DNA from 4 places in the Streptomyces sp. NPDC048172 genome. Region 3 is predicted to be linked to each of the others. Evidence: riboswitches for the same ligand, from Rfam matches in the RefSeq annotation. Region 3 holds a riboswitch; each other region holds the start of a gene.
What was found. Region 3 has a riboswitch for cobalamin ahead of ACGF3A_RS33950 (ABC transporter substrate-binding protein). Riboswitches for the same ligand answer to the same signal wherever they lie in the genome.
Positions count from the first base shown of each region.

Region 1: it holds a riboswitch for cobalamin, as region 3 does, so the genes downstream of both, metE (5-methyltetrahydropteroyltriglutamate--homocysteine S-methyltransferase) here and ACGF3A_RS33950 (ABC transporter substrate-binding protein) in region 3, are expected to answer to the same signal.
Region 2: it holds a riboswitch for cobalamin, as region 3 does, so the genes downstream of both, ACGF3A_RS20610 (ABC transporter substrate-binding protein) here and ACGF3A_RS33950 (ABC transporter substrate-binding protein) in region 3, are expected to answer to the same signal.
Region 4: it holds a riboswitch for cobalamin, as region 3 does, so the genes downstream of both, ACGF3A_RS35885 (hypothetical protein) here and ACGF3A_RS33950 (ABC transporter substrate-binding protein) in region 3, are expected to answer to the same signal.

Region 1 covers NZ_JBIDAT010000006.1:501,203-504,996, reverse strand. The annotation lists gene metE (5-methyltetrahydropteroyltriglutamate--homocysteine S-methyltransferase) at 1-2,235, opposite strand, end outside; cobalamin riboswitch at 2,397-2,636, opposite strand; gene ACGF3A_RS28030 (oxidoreductase) at 2,699-3,794, opposite strand, start outside.
Region 2 covers NZ_JBIDAT010000004.1:641,063-644,856, forward strand. The annotation lists gene ACGF3A_RS20605 (MMPL family transporter) at 1-1,303, shown strand, start outside; cobalamin riboswitch at 1,333-1,487, shown strand; gene ACGF3A_RS20610 (ABC transporter substrate-binding protein) at 1,528-2,520, shown strand; gene ACGF3A_RS20615 (FecCD family ABC transporter permease) at 2,532-3,542, shown strand; gene ACGF3A_RS20620 (ABC transporter ATP-binding protein) at 3,539-3,794, shown strand, end outside.
Region 3 covers NZ_JBIDAT010000009.1:13,622-17,415, forward strand. The annotation lists gene ACGF3A_RS33950 (ABC transporter substrate-binding protein) at 1-919, opposite strand, end outside; cobalamin riboswitch at 993-1,203, opposite strand; gene ACGF3A_RS33955 (SulP family inorganic anion transporter) at 1,244-2,752, opposite strand; gene ACGF3A_RS33960 (MerR family transcriptional regulator) at 3,004-3,393, shown strand; gene ACGF3A_RS33965 (TetR/AcrR family transcriptional regulator) at 3,424-3,794, opposite strand, start outside.
Region 4 covers NZ_JBIDAT010000010.1:594-4,387, forward strand. The annotation lists gene ACGF3A_RS35880 (glycoside hydrolase family 6 protein) at 1-611, opposite strand, end outside; cobalamin riboswitch at 832-970, shown strand; gene ACGF3A_RS35885 (hypothetical protein) at 1,003-1,224, shown strand; gene ACGF3A_RS35890 (CbtA family protein) at 1,239-2,012, shown strand; gene ACGF3A_RS35895 (class F sortase) at 2,369-3,070, opposite strand; gene ACGF3A_RS35900 (hypothetical protein) at 3,074-3,631, opposite strand; gene ACGF3A_RS35905 (HAD-IIA family hydrolase) at 3,746-3,794, opposite strand, start outside.

The sequences.
Region 1 (3,794 bases), on a different contig from region 3:
GCCGCAGTCCGGATTGACCCACAGCCGCTCGGGCGGGATGGCCTCAAGTCCCTTGCGCAGCAGCGCCGTCGCCTCCTCCGCGCTGGGGATGCGGGGCGAGTGGATGTCGTACACCCCGGGCCCCGCCTCGCGCGGGTAGCCGTGGTCGGCCAGCTCGTGCGCGACCTGCATGTGCGAGCGGGCCGCCTCCAGGCTGATGACGTCGGCGTCGATGTCGTCGATGGCCTGGACGATGTCGCCGAACTCGGCGTAGCACATGTGCGTGTGGATCTGCGTGTCCGGACGCACCCCGCCGGTGGAGAGACGGAACGCCTCGGTGGCCCACGCCAGATACGCGTCGCGGTCGGCGGCACGCAGCGGCAGCGTCTCGCGCAGCGCGGGCTCGTCGACCTGGATCACCGAGGTCCCGGCGGCCTCCAGGCCGTTCACCTCGTCGCGCAGCGCGAGGGCGACCTGGCGGGCCGTGTCGCCCAGCGGCTGGTCGTCGCGGACGAAGGACCAGGCCAGCATGGTGACGGGGCCCGTCAGCATGCCCTTGACGGGGCGGGTGGTCAGCGACTGGGCGTACGTAGTCCACCGTACGGTCATCGGCTCGGGGCGCGAGATGTCACCGGCCAGGATCGGCGGGCGTACGTAACGGGTGCCGTAGGACTGCACCCAGCCGTGCTGCGTGGCCAGATAGCCGGACAGCTGCTCGGCGAAGTACTGCACCATGTCGTTGCGTTCGGGCTCGCCGTGCACCAGGACGTCGATGCCCGCCTTCTCCTGGAAGGCCAGCACGTCGCGGATCTCGGTCTTGATGCGCTCCTCGTACGCCGCCTCGTCGATACGCCCGGCGCGCAGGTCGGCCCGCGCGGTGCGCAGCGCGGTGGTCTGCGGGAACGAGCCGATGGTGGTGACCGGCAGCAGCGGCAGCCCGAGGTGGTTCCGCTGGGCGGCGGCGCGTTCGGCGTACGGCTGGGAGCGGTGCTTCTCGGCCTCGGTGACGGCCGCGGCGCGGGCCCGCACCGCCGGGTCGTGGGTGAGCGCGGAGCCCGCGCGGGACGCGAGATCGGCGCGGTTGGCCGACAGCTCCCCGGCGATGGCGTCCGTCCCCTGGGCCAGCCCCTTGGCGAGGGTGACGATCTCGGCGGTCTTCTGCCGGGCGAACGCCAACCAGCGCAGCACCTCCGCGTCGATGTCGCGCTCGGCCCTGGCGTCGAGCGGGACGTGGAGGAGGGAGCAGGAGGCGGCGACGTCGACCCGGTCGGCGAGGCCGAGGAGGGTGCCGAGAGTGGAGAGCGACTTCTCCAGGTCGTTGATCCAGATGTTGCGGCCGTTGACGACGCCCGCGACCAGGCGCTTGCCGGGCAGGCCGCCGTTGGCGGCGATGGCGTCCAGATTGGCGGCGGCGGCCTCCGTGAAGTCGAGGGCCAGCCCCTCGACGGGGCTCTTGGCCAGCACGGGGAGGGCGTCCCCGAGACGGTCGAAGTACGAGGCGACCAGCAGCCGGGGGCGGTCGGCGAGCCTGCCCAGCTCACGGTAGGCGTGGGCCGCGGCCTCCAGCTCCTCCGGGGTGCGGTCCTGGACGAGCGCGGGCTCGTCGAGCTGCACCCACTCGGCGCCCGTGGCCCGAAGATCGGCGAGGACCTCGGCGTAGACCGGCAGCAGCCGCTCCAGCAGGCTCAGCGGCGAGAAGTCGGCGGCGACGCCCGGCGCGGGCTTGGCCAGCAGCAGATAGGTGACCGGGCCGACGAGGACGGGCCGGGCCGTGAGGCCGAGCGCGAGGGCCTCCTTCAGCTCGGCCACCTGCTTGGCGGGGTTCGCGGTGAAGTCGGTGTCCGGGCCCAGCTCGGGGACGAGGTAGTGGTAATTGGTGTCGAACCACTTCGTCATCTCCAGCGGCGCCACGTCCTGGGTGCCGCGGGCCATCGCGAAGTACCCGGCCAGCGCGTCGGCCTCGACGGCCGCGCGGTGCCGCTCGGGGACGGCGCCGACCATGACGCTGGCGTCGAGCATGTGGTCGTAGTACGAGAAGTCGCCGGTCGGCACCTCGTGGACGCCCGCCTCGGCGAGCCGGGTCCAGTTGGCCTCGCGCAGCTCGGCCGCGGTGCGGCCCAGGTCCTCTGAGGTGACGCGGCCCTTCCAGAAGCCCTCGACGGCCTTCTTCAGCTCTCGGTTCGGGCCCTGACGGGGGTAGCCGTACACGGTGGCCACGGTGGCCCGTGCTGCCGCGGCTGCGGACTTCGGTGTCACGGAGATCTCCTTCGCGAGATGTCTCGTCGGATCCCGGGGACGGGACGAGGGCGCGAAGGGGACGGACAGCGGCGGAGAAGGGACGCGCGGCGTGCGTCCGTCCGCCTGAGCTGTGTACGCCGACCTGCCCGCGAGGTCACCGGGATGTACCGCACACGCGTGGGCGTACGCGGACAACGGGCAGGTCTTCGGACTCGCGGGCTTGCCTGCCGGACACCGGATACCGGTTCCGGAGGGCTCCTACTGGCCGTCGCTTCCCAGGCCCTGTTCGTCGGGCCCAGTGCTCATGACGGCGTTCGTTCCCACTCACCGCTGCGGGGCAGTCCCGGAATCCCACCGGGTTCCCTCTTACGACGCGTCCCACCTGGCGGGTGGGGCGAACCAGTTGCACCGCCAGCGTAGACGGAGATCCCCGCGCGTGGGTAGTGCGCCCGGGGACGGCCGCCGGTTCTTCCGGTGGCCGTCAGTTCTTCTGCAGGGCGCGGGTCACGCCCGCGACGACGGCGGTCGTCAGCACCCAGCCGAGGGCGATCAGCGCATGGGCCAGCGCCTGGAGGCCGTCGTCCGGCCAGTACCAGGCGGTGCGCTGGCCCAGGCCGCCGATGGGGATCACGAGGTCGAGGGTGTAGACGAGGGGGTGGAACGGGGCGCCCTCGCCCGGCTTCGCCGGAGCGGGGGAGCCCGCGCCGAAGGCCGCCGTGCCCAGCACGGTCAGCGCGAGGAGCCACACTCCGGCCAGCCAGGGGCGGTAGCCGTAGCCGACGGTCGCGTCGAGCAGATACCCCCACGCACGCGTGACCGGGGGCAGCGTGCCGCGCCGGTGGCGCTGCTTGGCCAGGAGCACGCGGCGGGCGTCGTCGTCATGGCCGTCCCTCCGGTACCAGCTCGCCAACTGCTCGTAGGGCTGGGGGCTGTAGCCCGGTCCGCGCCGGATCCAGGCCACGCGACCGGCCACGGCGTCCCGCCGCCCCGCCTCGTCGTCCCCCATGAGCGAGCCGTACACGAAGCCGTCCAGCTCCACGACGTCCGGCCAGCTCGGCCCGGTGTCGTACAGCTGGGACACCTGCGCGCCGCGCAGGTCCACGGCGCCGGACGGGCGCCCGGCGAGGGTGAGGTCGAGGTCGACGGCCCGCAGCAGCGGGGCGGCCAGGCACGGGCCGCCACCGTCGGGCGGCCCGGCGAGGACGGCCTCCGCGAAGGTCGCCCTGTCCGAGACCTGGGCGCCCCGCAGCCGTACGGTCCCGTGCGCGGTGAAGCCGCTGGAGAAGTCGAGCGTCGAGGCCACGGCGTTGTCCAGGGCGAGCGCCACCCCGCGCGGGGACGGCCGCTCCAGCCGCGCGCCCCGCATATGGAGCCCGCCCGGCAACTGGGCGCCCATGAGGCGGAGTTCGCCGTGCGCGACGAAGCCGTCCTGGGCGTAGAGGCCGCCCTCGGCGACCAGTCCACCGGCGGACACGGCCCACTCCCCGGGCGCCACGACCTCCGCCCCGTTGAGGCTCACGGCGCCGCTCACATGGGCGTTGATGAGCGACAGGGCGGTGACCCTGCGGTGGAAGGGC
Region 2 (3,794 bases), on a different contig from region 3:
GATCATCGCGCTGATGGGACTGGTCGCGCTGGGACTGGGCGCGTTGCAGGGGGTCGCCGTCGCCGTCGCGCTCACCGTGCTCGTGACCATGGCGGCGTCGCTCGTGCTGCTGCCCGCTCTGCTGGCGGTGGCGGGGCGCCGGATCGAGCGGCACGTGCGGGCCCGTACGGAACGGGCGCGGGCGAAGGGCCGGGCGGAGGGGCGGCGTTGGCGGGCGTGGGCCGAGGCGGTGCAGCGGCGTCCGCTGACCGCGCTCACGGCCGCCGTCCTCGCGCTGCTCGCGCTCTCCGCGCCCGCGCTGGACATGCGGCTGGGCTTCGCGGACGCGGGGAACGACGCGAGCGGGACGACCAGCCGTCAGGCGTACGACCTGCTGGCCGAGGGATTCGGGCCCGGCTTCAACGGGCCGCTCGTCGTCGTGAGCCAGGGCGGCGCGGAGGCCGCCGGGGAGGTGCGGGCCACGCTGGCCCGTACGGACGGGATCGCCGCCACCTCGCCCGTGCTGCCTTCGAAGGACACCGGCGTCTCCACCGTGCTCGCGTTCCCGGAGACGGCTCCGCAGGACGAGGCGACCGCCGACCTCGTGCACCGGCTGCGGGACGACGTGCTGCCGCCGGTGACCGAGCGGACGGGCGGGAAGGCCCTGGTGGGCGGGCCGACGGCCGCCGCGCAGGACTTCGCGGACTCGGTGTCGGACCGTATGCCGCTCTTCGTGGCGCTGGTGGTGGGACTCTCGGCGCTGCTGCTGATGGTGGTCTTCCGCTCGGTGCTGATCCCGCTGAAGGCCGCGCTGCTGAACCTGCTGTCGATCGCGGCGGCGCTGGGGGTCGTCACGCTGGTCTTCCAGGAGGGGCTGTTCGGGGCCGAGGCGGGGCCCGTCGAGGCGTTCATCCCGGTGATGATCTTCGCGATCGTCTTCGGGCTCTCGATGGACTACGAGGTCTTCCTCGTCTCCCGTATCCACGAGGAGTGGGAGCGTACGCGCGACCACCGGGGCGCGGTCCGCGAGGGGCTGGCGGCCACGGGCAAGGTGATCACGGCGGCCGCGGCGATCATGATCGTGGTGTTCGCGGCGTTCGTGCTGAGCCCGGACCGGATGCTCCAGCAGTTCGGGCTGGGGCTGGCCGTGGCGATCCTGCTGGACGCGGTGGTGATCCGCTGTCTGATCGTGCCCGCGGTGATGCGGCTGCTGGGCGAGCGCGCCTGGTGGCTCCCGGCGGGCCTCGCCCGGCGGCTGCCGAGGGTCGCGCTGGAGCGCCGGGAGGACGACCAGGCCGAGGGCCAGGAGAGCGTGCGCGTCTGACCGAGGGGCTCCGTCCCTGGTCGGGGCCCTGGGCGGGCCGTATGGAAGACTGCCGTTGTTCATCGAGGCGGCAGAGGCCAGGAAGCCGGTGCGAACCCGGCACGGTCCCGCCACTGTGACCGGCGGCACGTCCCCAGGGGCGTCCGCCGGGAGTCAGATACTGGTCTGCCGCCAACCTCACCAGGTCAGGGGACGCGGATCCCCTTGAGGAGGCAGGCATCGTCATGTCCCGTGCCGTGCGCACCCGTGCGCTTCTCGCCGCGCTGCTCATACCGGCGTCGGCCCTCACCGCGTGTTCGTCGTCGTCCAGCGCCGACGACAGCAGCGGCGGCAAGGCGCCCAAGGGCTTTCCGTACACGGTCACGAACTGTGGCGTGAAGACGACGTTCGAGAAGCCGCCCGAGCGGGCCGTGACGATGAACCAGAACACCACCGAGGTCATGCTCGCGCTCGGTCTGGAAGACCGTATGGCGGGCACCGCCTTCCTCGACGACAAGATCGTGCCCGAGTACCGGAAGGCGTACGACAAGGTCAAGGTGCTGGCCAAGGAGTACCCGTCCAAGGAGACGCTCCTCGGCGCCAACCCCGACTTCGTCTACGGCGCCTACCCCTCGGCGTTCGAGAAGGGCGAGGGCCGTGAGCGCCCCGCGCTCCAGGACAGCTCCGTGAACACCCGGCTGGCCACCGAGAGCTGCGCCAAGGGCCGGGTCGGGGTGCCGCAGCTGCACAAGGAGATCCGGGAGGTCGCCCGCACCTTCGGCGTCCCGGAGCGCGCCGAGAAGCTGATCAAGAAGCAGAACGAGCAGCTCGCCGCCACCGCGAAGCGGCTCAAGGGCGCGGAGAAGACCCGGGTGTTCGTGTACGACAGCGGTGACAACGCGGCGTTCACGGCGGGCGGCAAGGGCATCGGCAACGAGATCATCGAGCGCGCGGGCGCCGAGAACGTCTTCTCCTCCGTCGACAAGCCCTTCGGCGACGTCTCCTGGGAGAAGGTCGTCGAGAAGAACCCCGACACGATCGTGATCTACGACTACCGGGGCACCTCCCTCGCCAAGAAGAAGAAGCGGCTGCTGAACGACCCGGCGCTCAAGGACGTACCGGCGATCAAGCACAAGCGGTTCGCCGTGATGCCGCTCTCCTCCGTCGTGGTCGGGCCGCGCGTGCCGGACGCGGTGGACGAGCTGGCCGACCAGCTCCACCCGGACCGCGCCAAGTGAGGGCCGCGGCCGTGCCGGGCAGGCTGCGGTTCGCGCTCCTCACCTCCGGACTGGCCGCGCTGCTGTTCGTCGGCGCGCTGGCGAGCCTCGCGCTGGGCTCCGTCCGGATCCCGGTGGGGGACGTGGTGGCCGCGCTGACGGGAGGGTCCGAGCCGGGCCCGTTCACCACGATCGTGCGGGACGTACGGCTGCCGCGCGTGCTGCTCGCGGCGGTCGTCGGCGCGGGGCTCGCGGTCGTCGGAACGGTGCTGCAGGCGCTCGTACGCAATCCGCTGGCCGATCCGTTCCTGCTGGGCATCTCCTCGGGCGCCTCCACGGGCGCCGTGCTCGTCGTCGTCTTCGGCGTCGGGACGGTGACGATGAACGTGGGCGCGTTCGCCGGGTCGCTCTGCGCGCTCGTCGCCGTCTACGCGATGGCACGGCGCGGCGGCGTGATGACGACGGGACGGCTGGTGCTCGCCGGGGTCGCGATCCAGTACATCCTCTCCGCGCTCACCAGCCTCATCCTCGTCACCTCGTCCAAGACGGAGCACCTGCGGGAGATCCTCTTCTGGACGCTCGGCGGGCTGGGCGGGGCACGCTGGAACAGCCTGCCGCTGCCCGCCGTCGCGATGCTGCTGGGGCTGGCGCTGCTGATGGCGCTCGCCCGCCCCCTCGACCTGCTGCTCGCGGGCGAGGAGAGCGCGACCGTGATGGGCCTGGACACCGGGCGGTTCCGCGCGGCCGTCTTCCTGCTCGCCTCGCTGGTGACGGCCGTACTGGTCGCGGTCAGCGGGGCGATCGGCTTCGTCGGCCTGATGGTGCCGCACGCCGCGCGCATGGTCATCGGCGCCGGGCACCGCGCGCTGCTGCCGGTCTCCGCGCTGGGCGGCGCCGCGTTCCTCGTACTGGCCGACCTCGCGGCCCGTACGGTCGCCACGCCCGAGGAGATCCCGGTCGGGGTCCTCACGGCGCTCACGGGCGGCCCGTTCTTCCTGTGGCTCCTGCGCCGCAGCCAGCGCACCGAGGGGGTGCCGTCATGAGCGCGTCGCTGACCGCCGAGGACGTCACGTACTCCGTCGACGGCCACCGCCTGCTCGACGGTGTCACGCTCGACGCCGCGCCCGGCGAGACGATCGGCGTCGTCGGCCCCAACGGCAGCGGCAAGACGACGTTCCTGCGCTGCGTCTACGGCACGCTGCGCCCCGACGGCGGACGCGTCCTGCTCGACGGCGAGGACGCCGTCGCGATGGGCGCCCGGCGCCGGGCCCGGCACGTGGCCGCCGTGCCGCAGG
Region 3 (3,794 bases):
GATGGCGCGTGGCGGGGTTCTTCTCCAGGTACGCGATCTTGGCCTTGGCGCTCTCCGCCGTCTCCGACTTCCGCGTCAGGTCGCCGAGGACGAGGACGTCCGGGTCCCGGTCGGCCACGGTCTCCCAGTTGATCTGCGGCCACTCGTCCTCGGTGTCGGAGAAGGCGTTCTTCGCGCCGACGGCGCGGGTGATCGCGCCGGGGGCGCCGCAGCAGCCCGCGAGGTAGGGCGACTGGGCGTTGGCGAACCAGTACATGAGGGTGGTGTCGCGGACTTCGAGGCCGTCGGTGGCCTTCCGTACGCGCTCCTTCAGCCGGGCGACGAGCCGGTCGCCCCGCTTCTCCACGTGGAAGGCCCGGGCGAGGTCCCGTATCTCGCCGTAGACGGTGCCGAGGCCGAGCGGCTCGCTGCGGGACCCGTCGCCGCCGCTCTCGTTGACCTTGCCCGCGGCGCAGTCCGACGGGGAGACGTACGTGGGCACGCCGAGCTTCTCGAACTGCTCCCGGGTGGCCACGCCGCCCTTGCCGAGCGTGGAGACGAAGGAGGCGGTGACGAAGTCGGGCTCGGAGTCCAGGACCTTCTCGAAGGAGGGGTTGTTCTCGGCGAGCCGCGGCACGGAGCCGTTGGCCTTCCCCAGCCCCTTCATCACCGGGTCGGTCCAGGTGGCCGTACCGGCCAGCCGGTCTTCGAGGCCGAGGGAGAGCAGGATCTCCGTGGTGCCCTGGTTGAGGGAGACGGCGCGGCGCGGCGGCGTCTTCAGCTCGACCTCGTGGCCGCAGTTGCCGAGCGTACGCGGATAGCCGGGGGCCGCCGCCTTCTCCTGTCCGGCCCCGCCCCCGCCACCACCTCCGCACGCGGTGAGCAGGAGTGCCGGGGCGAGCAGAAGGGCCGCGCCGCTCCGGGCGCGGAAAAGGGGCATACGAGACACGGGTGTGACCTTGTGCTGTCGGGGCTCGGGAACGCGGAGCCTGGCCTGCGGGATCCCTCGACGCGCGGGGCGTCGAGGTGCCAGCAGGTCTTCGGACTCGGGTTCGTCCGGACGGAGCGCCTTCCCGGTGCCGTGCGCGCCGGTCCTTCGACCGGCCCGCACCGCCCCAGTGGCGACACGTGCCCCGCCCGTCCCCCTCACCGCTGCGCGTCAGTTCCGGATTCTCACCGGATTCCCTGGCCTCGGAGGGCGCGACTGGCCCCGGCAGCGTATCAACAGGGCGATCGCCCCAGCTCGCGGTGGGTTCCGGTGCCGTCAGTCGCCGCCCGCGAGTTCGCCGGTGAGCTTGGCGTGCAGGCGGGCGCTGGGCTGGTTGAGGCCGATGATCTCGACGGCCTTGCCGCGCTGGGCGTACTTCGTCTCGACGGCGTCGAGCGCGGCGACGGAGGAGGCGTCCCAGATGTGCGCCGCGGTCAGGTCGATGACGACCTTGCCGGGGTCGCCCGCGTAGTCGAACCGCCCGACCAGGTCGTTGGCGGAGGCGAAGAAGAGTTCGCCGGTGACGGAGTAGACGACGCTGCTCCCGTCGGGGTCGGTGACCGAGGTGACGTCGGCCAGGTGCGCGACGCGGCGGGCGAAGACGACCATGGCGGTGAGGGTGCCGACGACGACGCCGATGGCCAGGTTGTGGGTCGCGACCACGCAGGCGACGGTCACGACCATGACCGTGATCTCCCCGGCGGGCATCCGCCGCAGCGTCTTCGGCGCGACGGAGTGCCAGTCGAAGGTCGCGAAGGACACCATGACCATGACGGCGACGAGCGCGGCCATGGGGATGTCGGAGACCACGGGCCCGAAGACGACGCAGAGCACCATCAGGAAGGCCCCGGCCAGGAAGGTGGAGAGGCGGGTACGGGCGCCGGAGACCCGTACGTTGATCATCGTCTGGCCGATCATCGCGCACCCGCCCATGCCGCCGAAGAAGCCGGTGACGATGTTGGCGACGCCCTGGCCGACCGACTCGCGGGTCTTGGAGGAGCGGGTGTCGGTGATCTCGTCGACGAGCTTCGCCGTCATCAGCGACTCCATCAGCCCGACCAGGGCCATCGCGAGCGCGTACGGCGCGACGGTCGTCAGCGTGTCCACCGTGAACGGCACGTCGGGCAGGCCGGGTACGGGCAGCGAGGAGGGCAGTCCGCCCTTGTCGCCTACGGTCGGCACCGCGATCCCGGCCGCGAGGGTGATCGCGGTGAGCACGACGATGGACACCAGCGGCGCCGGGACGGCCCTGGTGACCTTCGGGAAGAACACCATGAGCGCCAGCCCGCCCGCGAGCAGCGGATAGACGGCCCAGGGCACGTCGTGCATCTCCGGCACCTGCGCCAGGAAGATCAGGATCGCGAGGGAGTTGACGAAGCCGACCATCACGCTGCGCGGCACGAACCGCATCAGCTTCGCCACCCCGAGCGCGCCGAGCACGATCTGGAAGACCCCGGCCAGGATGACGGCCGCGACCAGATACCCGAGCCCGTGCTCGCGGTTGAGCGGCGCGATGACGAGGGCCACGGCGCCGGTCGCCGCCGAGATCATGGCGGGCCGCCCGCCGACGACCGCGATCGTCACGGCCATCGTGAACGAGGCGAACAGCCCGATCGCCGGATCCACTCCCGCGATGATCGAGAACGAGATCGCCTCGGGTATCAGCGCCAGCGCCACGACCAGCCCGGCCAGCACCTCGGTACGCAGCACCTTCGGGGAGAGCGAGGAGGGACGGAGACGGTACGGGCCGCGCGGACCGCGCAGGCGCGCGCCCGGGGACAGCATGGGTGAGGGCAAGGGGAAGAACACCTGTCGGGCTCGGGCACACCGCGCCGACGGGCGGCCGGACGCAGGCGTGCGTACGCGTCACCAGGGGCCTCATCGCCCCCGGTGCGGGAAGTGGGGAGGTGCGGGGGACAATTCCCGCACCGCGGGTAACGGCAGCGGAGACTGCCGCTCCGACCCTCGGCAACTCTACCCTAACGTTAGGGTAGAGATCTGACCCCGCCCGAGTGAGCGACGAGGAAGGCACCCGCGTGAGCAGCGAGCACATGCAGATCGGCGAGGTCGCGGCGCGCACCGAGCTGTCGCTGCGCACCATCCGGCACTACGAGGAGACCGGCCTCGTCCGCCCCTCCGCCCGCTCGCAGGGCGGCTTCCGGCTCTACACCGAGTCGGACGTGGCGCGGCTGATGGTCATCCGCCGCATGAAGCCGCTCGGCTTCACCCTCGACGAGATGCGCGACCTGCTGGAGGCGACGGACCGTCTCGACTCCGGCGAGGAGCTGTCCGACGCCGAACGGACGGCACTGCTGGAGCGGATCCGCGGCTTCGAGGAGGCGGCGCAGCGCCGGGTGGCCGATCTGCGCACCCAGCTCGCCCGCGCGGAGGAGTTCGCCGCCACGCTCGCGGCACGCCTCCCTTAGAGACGTACGCACCGTCGGCGGCCCTACGCCTCACGGGCCCCCGGGAACCTCCCCCTGGCCGAAGAGCTGGTCGAGGTGGCCGCGCAGGATGCTCAGGGCCGCCTGCGGGGTGCGCTGCCCCACCAGGACGCCGGTCCCCAGACCGTGGCTGAGTGCGAGGAGGCGGGCGGCCTCGCCCCGCGCGTCCCGCTCCTGACCGAGCGCACCGTCGTCCTGCGCGCGGCGCAGCGCCTCGGTCAACTGCCGCTCCAGCCGGTCGGGTCCGGCCACGAAGGGCTGGGCCGCCAGCTCCGGATCCGTCATGGCCAGCGTCGCATACGAGGTCCACACCAGGTGGAAGTCGCGGCTGGGCCCGTCGGTCGGCAGCGCCTCCGCGAGGAAGGCATCGATGAACGCGTGTG
Region 4 (3,794 bases), on a different contig from region 3:
GGCAGGTCCTTGAGCTTGCTGACCGCCTCGTTCAGCAGCTGGTAGCGCTCCTCGTGGAACTGCTGCGGGGTGCATCCCTCCGCCAGCAGATGGGGGATCGAGTCGGGCTCGACGATCACCGTCGCCGAGCGGTCGCCGATGCCCTTGACCACCTTGTCGAGCCACGCGCGGTACTCGCCCGCGTCCTTGGCGCCGCCCTTGCTGTACTGGCCGCAGTCGCGGTGCGGCAGGTTGTAGAGCACGAGGAGCGCGTCGCGGTCGGCCTTGGAGGCCGCCTTCGTGAGCTTCTCGGTCTCGCCCTGCGGGTCCTCGGTGCCGACCCACTCGGCGACGGGCTGACCGGCGATCTTCTTGATCAGCTTCGCGTCGTCGGACTTGTCGTCCTTCTCGTACGAGCTGAGCTGCTGGGCCGCCTTCCCCTCCGGGTTCACCCAGTACGGGGCGACGGACTTGGGGCGCTGCTCGGTAGCGCCCGCGTCCTTGCCGTCGCCGGAACCGTCGTCCGACGACGAGCATCCGGCGATCAGGAGCAGTGCCCCCACCGCCGTACCCCCCGCGACGAGCCGTGTGCGGGCAGGGCCTCGCCCGCGGCCGCCGTGATTGCGGTACATCCACTCCCCCTTGGTTGAACTTCCGGGACTCTCCCGGACCCCCATGGGACGAATCGTCGCTCCATCGTGTCACAGGGCTTCGGGAACGCGGAAAAGCTGTTGAGCACCTGTTACGGCCGCCGTGACACCCCTCACGTTCACGCGGCGCGCCCCGGCGCACGGCCCTCCTCGTGCACCCGCTGTGACCGGACTCTTATTGACAGTGCACATACAAGCCTGGGACTCTCCGGACACCACATGTTCACATCGAGGCGACGGTGCGCAGGAACCCGGTGCGACTCCGGGGCGGTCCCGCCACTGTGTCCGTACGCACGCACGCGTACGGGAGTCAGGAACTGACCCGTCGCTTCTCCGCCAACGGGGCGTGGAAACCCCAGGAGGAGGCCCGCGGATGTCCTCGCAGACACCTACCGCACAGACGGCTGCCGGTTCGTCGGCCGTCGCCGCGATCCGTACGCGCGACGCGCTGATCGCTCTCGCCGCCGCGCTCGTCGCACTCATCGCCCTCTACGCCGTCTTCATCGACAACGGCCAGCTCGTCGCCGCCACCGGCGACTACCTGCACGAGTTCTCGCACGACGGACGGCACCTCTTCGGCGCCCCCTGCCACTGAGGAGCGCCGCACACATGACCGTCTCAGCGGAGACAACTCCCTACCCCCTCCTGCCCCTGCTCGGCCGCGGTCTCGCCGCGGGCGGCCTGGCGGGACTCGCCTCCGGGCTCTTCTCCCTGCTGCTCGCCGAGCCGCTGATGGACCGCGCGATCCGGCTGGAGGAGAAGCGCGCCGCGGCCGAGGCCGCAGCCGCGGCCGGGGCCCACGCGCACGGCCACGCCGCGGAGGCCGAAGAGCTCTTCACCCGGGGCACGCAGCACTTCGGGCTGGTGGTGACGGCGGTGGTCGTCGGCCTCGCGGTCGGCGTCTTCTTCGCCCTCGCCTACGCGCTCGTCCACCGCGCGGGCCTCGACCGGCGCCCCTGGGAACGCTCCGTCACCCTCGCCGGTGCCGGCTTCCTCGCGCTCTCCCTTCTCCCGGCGCTGCGCTACCCGGCCAATCCGCCGGGCGTCGGCGACGGCGGTACGGTCAACGAGCGCCAGGCGCTGTGGGTCGCGGCGCTGGTGATCGGGGTGCTGGGTCTGTTGCTGGCCTGGCAGCTCTCCGTCCGGATGGGCCGGCATGGCCTTGGCGCGCCTGCGCGCCAGCTCGCCGCCGCGGGTGCCGTGGCCGGCACGCTCGCCGTGCTCTTCCTTCTCCCCGACAACCCGGACTCGGTCCCGGTGGGCGCCACCCTGCTCTGGGACTTCCGGATCCTCTCCCTCGCCTCCCACGCCCTGCTCTGGACGGCGCTCGGCGTGACCTTCGGCTTGCTCCCCCGGGCCCGCCCCTCGGGCCCACGGACCTGACCTCACGACGCATCGGGGCTTGCCCCATAAGGGGCACGGGGCTGTATCTGATTTTGCGGCTCCGCCGCGTGGGCGCGACACCTCGGGGCTTGCCCCTGTTCCCTCAGGGGCGCGGGACTGTATCCATTTGCGGCTCCGCCGCGTGGGCGCGACGGTCACGACACCTCGAGGCTTGCCCGATTAGGGGCGCGGGGAACTGCGCGACAAGCCACGACGCGGCCGCAGCCCGCGAGCCACAGCCCGGGGCACCCCGGGCGCGGCTCTTGCACGCGGGGCACCCGGCGAAGGGGGCTGCGCTTGCCAACCCTGCGCCTTGCGCAGACTTCCCAAGCACAGTGGAGCGGAGGGAGAAGCGGCTAAGTGCGGTTCGACACTCCTGTGAGGTACGCGGAGACTACGACGTTGGAAGAATAGACGCGGCGGACGCGGTCGAATTCGCCGCCGCAGGTGATGAGGCGGAGTTCGGCGCGTCCCTCCTTCTCCGTCCCGTACACACGGTCCGCGTCGAACTCGCCGCGCCCGACCACCCGCGTCCGCTCGACCGTGAAGCGGGCGACCGTGCCGTCCGCGCGGCGTACCCGTAGACCCGTGCCCGGCTTCACGGTGCTGAGCGCGTAGAAGACGGCGCGGCGCTCGTCCGTGTCCACGTGGCCGACGAGGAGCGCCGCGCCCTTCTCGCCGGGCGCGGGCCCGCCCGCGTACCAGCCGACGCGGTCGGCGCGCGCGTACGGCGGGGCCTCCACCGCGCCGTCGCGCTCCACCCCGCGCCGCATCACGCGGGCGTGCACGTCGATGCGGTCGATGTCGATCCGCGTGGGCCGGGACCGGTCCTCCAGCGGGTCATGGGCCGCGGGCAGCGGCGGCGCGCCGACGGCGAGCCGTCCGGCGCGGGAGACGTCGCCGAGGACCGGGCCCCCGCCGCCGTCGGTGAGGTCGCGGCCCCACATCCAGAGCCCGAGGAGCAGGACGACCCAGGCGGCGCCGGTGATCAGCCGTCCCCGCCCGGCGGGGCGCTCCTCAGCCCCTTCCCCCTCCTGACCGCCCTGCCCGGCGCTCATCGGTCACCTGTCGCCGTTCGAGCGCCGGGTGCGCAGCAGGTACGTGGCGAACGCGGCCAGCGCCCCGGCGACCAGGACGAAGCCCCCGCCCACGCCGTCCCGCTGGTCGGCCGTGCCGCCGCCGCCCGCGCGTACGGGCGCCGAGGGCGAGGGCGAGGGTGACGGGGACTCGGCACCCGCGACCGTGAACTCGCCGCGGGCGACCCCCTGCTTGCCGTCGCAGTCGACGGTGACCGTGTGCGTGCCGGGCTCGGCAGAGGTACGGATCCGGGGTTCGCCGTGGAGCCCGCCGTCGGCCGAGGGTTCGAGGTCGACGTCCTCCTCGAAGGCGTCGGAGTAGGCGATGCCGGTGTCGCCCTCGCAGGCGTCGACGCGGACGTCGGCCTTGCCGCCGGTCGTGACGGTCTCGGGGGTGACCGTGACACCGCCCGCGCCCCGGTCGTCGTCGGTCAGCGGGGGCGCGGCGCCCAGGGCCATGGCCGCCAGCAGCGCCAGCGGAACGGCCTGGTGTCGGACCTGGTGTCGGACCCGACGTCGGGCCGGGGTGCGGCAGGGAGCCATGGGAACCTCCGGATCCTGGTAGATCCGACGTTCCACAAGGCGGCGCCCCACCGCATCCGGAGAGGGTCCGGACGCGGTGGGGCGCTACTCCGTACGGGGTGGGAGCCCCCTGTTTCAGACGCGGTCCACCAGGTCGGCGATCGAGTCGACGACGCTGGACGGC